Cupriavidus necator N-1: one gene and its partner. The protein of the gene in region 1 interacts with the protein of each later gene in a pairwise test. Links are inferred from orthologs where the notes say so. Each region holds a gene or a part of one and is shown in the gene's direction. Other genes may lie near its edges. The genes, in order: CNE_RS09835 and glmS.

Evidence for each region.
Region 2: the proteins of CNE_RS09835 (region 1) and glmS interact in binary tests that used the Escherichia coli proteins (3 or more experiments, as listed by UniProt). The link is inferred for Cupriavidus necator N-1 from one-to-one orthologs.

The regions. Positions count from the first base shown.
Region 1 is NC_015726.1:2,091,155-2,094,466, reverse strand. What follows is about bases 279-3,278. They hold CNE_RS09835 (phosphatase PAP2/dual specificity phosphatase family protein), read left to right. Parts: upstream 279-1,082; coding sequence 1,083-2,474; downstream 2,475-3,278. Other genes in these bases: CNE_RS09825 (lysophospholipid acyltransferase family protein), read left to right, coding at 2,902-3,278; CNE_RS09830 (hypothetical protein), read left to right, coding at 2,464-2,895; CNE_RS09840 (bifunctional alpha/beta hydrolase/class I SAM-dependent methyltransferase), read left to right, coding at 279-1,086. In the rest of the region: more of CNE_RS09840, read left to right, coding at 1-278; more of CNE_RS09825, read left to right, coding at 3,279-3,312.
Region 2 is NC_015726.1:257,947-261,196, forward strand. Bases 117-3,054 are described here. They hold glmS (glutamine--fructose-6-phosphate transaminase (isomerizing)), read left to right. Parts: upstream 117-635; coding sequence 636-2,474; downstream 2,475-3,054. Other genes in these bases: glmU (bifunctional UDP-N-acetylglucosamine diphosphorylase/glucosamine-1-phosphate N-acetyltransferase GlmU), read left to right, coding at 117-518. Also shown: more of glmU, read left to right, coding at 1-116; CNE_RS01305 (cytochrome b/b6 domain-containing protein), read left to right, coding at 3,205-3,250. UniProt on the Escherichia coli protein: Catalyzes the first step in hexosamine metabolism, converting fructose-6P into glucosamine-6P using glutamine as a nitrogen source.

The DNA.
Region 1 (3,312 bases):
TCCGGCGCTGACTGGGTCGTGCATCGCGGGCCGCAGGACCGCTTCTATGAGCGCCTGGGTTCGCGCACCAAGGAGCGCATCGTGTTGGACGGCTTCTATCACGACACGCTCGGCGAGCGCGACCGCAAGCTGGCGGTCGATGCCGCGCGCCGCTTTATCCTGCGCGAATTCGACACGCCGTCGGCACCGCGCTCCTTGCTCGATGCCGACCAGATCGGCCCGTTCCGCGAGGAATCCGACCGCCTGGCGTCGGCGCCGGCCGGGCTGGCCGCCTGGTACTGGCGCGCGGCGCGGGCCAACCTGAAGCTGGGCGGGATGCTGTCGGACGGGGTGCGGCTGGGCCATGAGACCGGCTTCGACTCGGGCTCGACGCTCGACTATGTTTACCGCAACGCCCCCTCGGGCCGCGGCAAGCTGGGCCGGCTGGCCGACCAGCAGTACCTGAACGCGATAGGCTGGCGCGGCATCCGCCAGCGCAAGGTCCACGCCGAGGCCCTGATCGCCGACGCCGTGCGGCGGCTGCGGGCGGGCGGCATGCCGGTGCGGATCGTCGACATCGCCGCCGGGCACGGGCGCTATGTGCTTGAGGCCCTGGGCGCGCTGGATGGCGGCGGGGCCGCGGTCGAGTCGATCCTGTTGCGCGACTACAGCCCGCTGAACGTCGAGCAGGGCCGCGCCCTGATCGCCGCCAAGGGCCTGGCGGACGTGGCCCGCTTCGAGCAGGGCGATGCCTTCGACGGCGACAGCCTGGCGGCGCTGGCACCGGCGCCGACACTGGCGGTGGTTTCCGGCCTGTACGAACTGTTCCCCGACAACGCGATGGTGCGGCGCTCGCTCGATGGCCTGGCGCGCGCGGTGCCGCCCGGCGGCTACCTGGTCTACACCGGCCAGCCCTGGCATCCGCAGCTGGAATTCATCGCGCGCGCGCTCACCAGCCACCGCGCCGGCGCCGCCTGGGTGATGCGCCGCCGCTCGCAGGCCGAGATGGACGAACTGGTGCGGGCCGCGGGCTTCGACAAGGTGACCCAGCGCATCGACCCGTGGGGCATCTTCACCGTCAGCCTGGCGCGCAGGCGCGGCGCATGAGCACGGTGCCGACGGAGGCTGGCGCCGGGGCGCGTCCGGAGCGGCCGGCGGGGCAGCGGCCCTGGGGACTGGCCTGCCTGTTGCTGGCGCTGGCCGGCGCGTTCTTTTTCTCCAGCTACGGCTTTGCCAACTGGCTGGCGAGCCAGCGTGCCAACGTGCCGGCGGTCTATTTCGAATGGGAGCGGGGGATCCCGTTCCTGCCGTGGACCATCGTGCCGTACTGGTCGATCGATTTGCTGTACGGCATCTCCTTCTTCCTGTGGCGCACGCGCGCGGCGCTGCTCACGCACGTCAAGCGGCTGGTGCTGGCGCAGCTGGTGTCGGTGGCATGCTTTATCGCCTTCCCGCTGCGCTTCAGCTTTGCCCGGCCCGAGGCCGACGGCCTGCCGGGCCAGCTGTTCACGCTGCTGGGCGGTTTCGACCTGCCGTTCAACCAGGCGCCGTCGCTGCATATCAGCCTGCTGGTGATCCTGTGGGTCGCTTTTGCGGCCCACCTGCGCGGCGGCTGGCGCTGGCTGCTGCACGGCTGGTTTGCGCTGATCGGGGTCTCGGTGCTGACCACCTGGCAGCACCACCTGATCGATGTGCCCGCCGGCGCGCTGGTGGGCTGGCTGTGCGTTTACCTGTTCCCGATGCAACTGCCCGCGGCCGCGGCCGGCGCGCCGGATGCGCGCACGCGCCAGCTGTCACGCCGCTACACCGTGTGCGCGCTGGTGGCGTTGCTGTGCGCGGTGCTGGCGGTGGGCGCGTCGGTGACGCTGGCGTTCCTGCTGCTGTGGGCCGCGCTGGCGCTGGCCTGCGTCGCCAGGATCTACGCGCTGGCCGCGCCGGCGTGGTTCCAGAAGGTCCGTGACGGGTCGATGGCGCCGGGCGCGCGCTGGGTGCTGGCGCCTTACCTGCTGGGCGCCTTCCTCAATTCGCGCTGGTGGACGCGGCGCGCGCCGCAGCCCAGTGCCATCGCTGACGGCATCTGGGTTGGCCGCTTCCCGACCCGCGCCGAACTGCGCGCGATCGGGGCGGATGCCGTGCTCGACCTGACGGCTGAACTGCCGCGCGCAGCCACCGGCCCGGCGCTTGCGTATTGTTGCGTGCCGGTGCTGGACCTGACCGTGCCGACGCCGGAGCAGTTGGACCAGGCCGTGGCTCAACTCGACGCCTGGCACCGGCAGGGCCGCCGCGTGCTGGTCAGCTGCGCGCTCGGCTATTCGCGCAGCGCGCTGGTCGCCGCCGCATGGCTGGCGCGCCGGCAGGGACTGCGCGACGCCGGCGCTGCGCTGGCGGCGTTGCGCCAGCATCGGCCGGCGGTGGTGCTCGGGCGCGAACATGCCGAGGCGCTGCAACGCTGCCTGGACCGTCCCGCCATGCCGGAGCCCGACGATGGACGCTGAGTTCACGCAACGCACGGATGCCTGGATCGCGCACGCCGTCACCGGCGCGCTGTCGGGCGCGGTGTGGATCGGCGGGGCCGGGCTGGCTTTCGCCGTCGCCACGGCATGGCTGGGGGTGGCCACGCCGGTCCCGCGCGCGCTGGCGGCCGCGTCGTTGCTGCTGGCGCTGCCCCAGCTCTGGCTGCTGCTGCGCGTTGCCATCGACCGCCGGCTGTTCGATGCGCTTGCGACCGCGCAGCAAGGCCAGCCCGACCTGGCCGGATTGGATGGCGCGCTGCTCGAACTGGGCTGGATGCCAGCGCAACGCGCCGGCCGCCCGTTGCCGGACCGCGCCCGCGGCGCGCTGCGGCTGGTGCGCGCGAGCGCCGCGCTGACGGTGTGCCAGCTGGCGCTGGCCTTGCTGACCCTGATCCTGAGGTAACCAACCATGTGGCTTGCCCGCGCGACCGCGCGCGCCATCATCGTCTTCGCCCGGCTGCTGACCGGCATGCGCGCCAACTGGCAGGGCTGCATCCCCGCCGCGGTGCTGCGCGTCTACTTTGCCAACCACAGCAGCCACGGCGACTTCGTGCTGATCTGGGGCTGCCTGCCACCCGACCTGCGCACGGTCACGCGCCCGGTGGCCGGTGCCGATTACTGGGAGCGATCGCCGCTGCGGCGCTTTATCGGCCGCGATGTATTCCACGCGCTGCTGATCGACCGCACCCGCAGCGACCCGCGAAATGACCCGGGAAGCGACCCGGTGGCGCTGATGCACGGCGCGCTGGCATCCGGCGACTCGCTGATCCTGTTTCCCGAAGGCACGCGCAATACCACCGACGCGCGCCTGCTGCCGTTC
Region 2 (3,250 bases), 1.8 Mb from region 1 along the record:
AAGACGGTGTGCGCATCGGCGCCCATTGCGTGATCCGCAACAGCACCGTCGGCGCCGGCGCCCAGGTGCACCCGTTCTGCCATATTGACGAGGCCAGGGTTGGCCCCGCCGGGCGCATCGGGCCGTACGCGCGGCTGCGTCCTGGCACCGAGCTGGGCGAGGACGTGCATATCGGTAACTTTGTCGAGGTCAAGAACGCCCAGGTGGCCGCGCACAGCAAGGCCAACCACCTGGCTTATGTGGGCGATGCCACGGTGGGGTCGCGCGTCAATATTGGCGCGGGTACCATCACCTGCAACTATGACGGGGTGAACAAGCACCGCACGGTGATCGAGGACGATGTCTTTATCGGCTCCGACACCCAGCTGGTGGCCCCGGTGACGGTGCGCCGCGGCGCCACGCTGGGTGCCGGCACCACGCTGACCAAGGAGGCGCCCGCCGACAAGCTGACGCTGTCGCGGGCCAAGCAGCTGACCATCGACGCCTGGCAGCGCCCGGTCAAGCAGCCGAAGAAGTAAGCGTCAGAGGGCCGTCCGCGGGCGGCCAGGGCACGCGCCGCCTCGGTGAGGCGGCGCCACAGGATTCATACCGGCGCCTGAGGTCTACGGGCAGGCGCCAGCAAACGGGGGTTCAGCATGTGTGGCATCGTCGGCGCGGTTTCCACGCGCAATATCGTTCCGGTCCTGATCGAAGGGTTGCGCCGCCTGGAGTATCGCGGTTATGACTCGTGCGGCGTCGCCGTCGTGCGCGACGATGCGGTCGAGCGCGCGCGCACCGTGTCGCGCGTGGCCGACCTGGACGCGCAGACGCAGGCTTCCGGCCTGTCGGGCTTCACCGGCGTGGCGCATACGCGCTGGGCCACGCATGGCAAGCCCGATACCGTCAACGCCCACCCGCACCTGTCGGGCGAGACCATCGCGCTGGTGCACAACGGCATCATCGAGAACTACGAGCCGTTGCGCGAAGAACTGCGCGCGGTCGGCTACGGCTTTGAATCGCAGACCGATAGCGAGGTGGTCGCCCACCTGATCCACCAGGCCTACACCTATCCCAGCAGTGCCACGCGCGGCGACCTGTTCGCCTCGGTGCGCGCGGTGACCAAGCGCCTGCACGGCGCCTACGCCATCGCCGTGTTCGCCAAGGACCAGCCCGGCCGCGTGGTCGGCGCGCGCGCCGGTTCGCCGCTGGTGGTGGCGCTGGGCGAGAACGAGGCCTTCCTGGCCTCCGACGCGCTGGCCGTGGCCGGCACCGCCAACCGCATCATCTACCTGGAAGAGGGCGATGTGGTCGAGATCACGCTGGACGGCGTGACCATCCACGACGTCGACGACCACCCGGTCGAGCGCGAGGCGCGCGTGGTCGAAGCGCACGCCGCATCGGTGGAACTGGGCCCGTACCGCCACTTCATGCAGAAGGAGATCTTCGAGCAGCCGCGCGCGCTGGGCGACACGCTGGAAGGCATTGAAAGCATTTCGCCGGAGCTGTTCGGCAGCGGCGCCGCCGAGGTCTTTGCCGGCATCGACAGCGTGCTGATCCTGGCCTGCGGCACCAGCTACTACTCCGGCTGCACCGCCAAATACTGGCTGGAGAGCATTGCCAGGATCCCGACCCAGGTCGAGGTCGCCAGCGAATACCGCTACCGCGAAACCGTGCCCAACCCGCGCGCGCTGGTGGTGGTGATCTCGCAGTCCGGCGAGACCGCCGACACCATGGCCGCGCTGCGCCATGCGCGCGCGCTTGGCCACGTGCACACGCTGGCGGTCTGCAATGTGGCCACCAGCGCCATGGTGCGCGAGACCGAGCTGCGCTTCCTGACGCGCGCCGGCACCGAGATCGGCGTGGCCTCGACCAAGGCCTTCACCACGCAGCTGGCCGCGCTCTACATGCTGACGCTGGCGCTGGCCAAGGTGCGCGGCCTGCTGACCGAAGACGCCGAGGCCAAGGCCCTGACCAACCTGCGCCACCTGCCCGTCGCGCTGCATGGCGTGCTGGCGCTGGAGCCGCAGATCATCGCCTGGTCGGAAGACTTCGCGCGCCGCGAGAACGCACTGTTCCTCGGCCGCGGCCTGCATTACCCGATCGCGCTGGAAGGCGCGCTCAAGCTCAAGGAAATCTCCTATATCCACGCCGAGGCCTACCCGGCGGGCGAACTGAAGCACGGCCCGCTGGCACTGGTCACCGAAGCCATGCCGGTAGTCACCGTCGCCCCCAACGACGCACTGCTGGAAAAGCTCAAGTCCAACATCCAGGAAGTGCGCGCCCGCGGTGGCCGCCTGTACGTGTTTGCCGACAGCGACACCCAGATCCAGTCGTCCGACGGCATCCAGGTGATCCGCCTGCCCGAGCACTACGGCGATCTCTCGCCGATCCTGCATGTTGTGCCGCTGCAGCTGCTGGCCTACCACACGGCCTGCGCCCGCGGCACCGACGTGGACAAGCCGCGTAACCTGGCGAAGTCGGTAACGGTGGAGTAAGGCACTCCTACCATCGTCAGATGGTTGGTCCTGTCCATTAGAAGTCGCCAAAACCTGCGTTAAATCTGCCCAACCCCCGCCCCGGAACTGCCCGGAAACCAAGACTGGGGCGGAATTGGGCGCTTCTAACGGAATCGCCGGCGCGGCACCTTGCACGCCAAACCGGCCGGGTTGGAGCCCAGATTTTTTGAGATCCGCCCCGCGATAATTCACCTTTGCAGTTTTCCGACTTGCCGTCCTCGCACTGCCTCTCGACCTGAGCCACATACGAACGCAAAGGTAGCCTCCGAAGGCGGGAACCGACTGGTCATTCCCTGACAGCAGCGGCGCTGGCTCTACCAGCATGGAACGAGTTCGGGAATCTTCCAGCCCGGCCGCGGGCGAGCGAGGCTTCAGTTTCGGGGCCGCCAATACGTCGGTTCTGCTTCCTCCGATCGGGGCTTCGCGTCCACGGTCGATACACCCCATGCAGGGCCGGACGGAGAGCGAAGGCCTGCTTTGCCTCCTCCGGGATTTGCTCCTATCGTGAATGTGCGTGTCGCTCTTATTTCAAAAGCCGAACCGGTGTGGATTTCCTGAGCTGACAAGTGTCGTTTGCCGCATTCGCCAGCAGCGGAACCTAGGGTGGCAGGGCAAGCATGCACTGACCTTGTAAGGTCTCGGCGTCTGGGACGACGAACGTGGTGAAGAAGGCGGTCACCGATGTGCCGCCTGGCGTCGGAGAAAGCAAGTGAAGAATGCCCACCATGTGCCGCCCGATAAGCTGGCGCCGCACA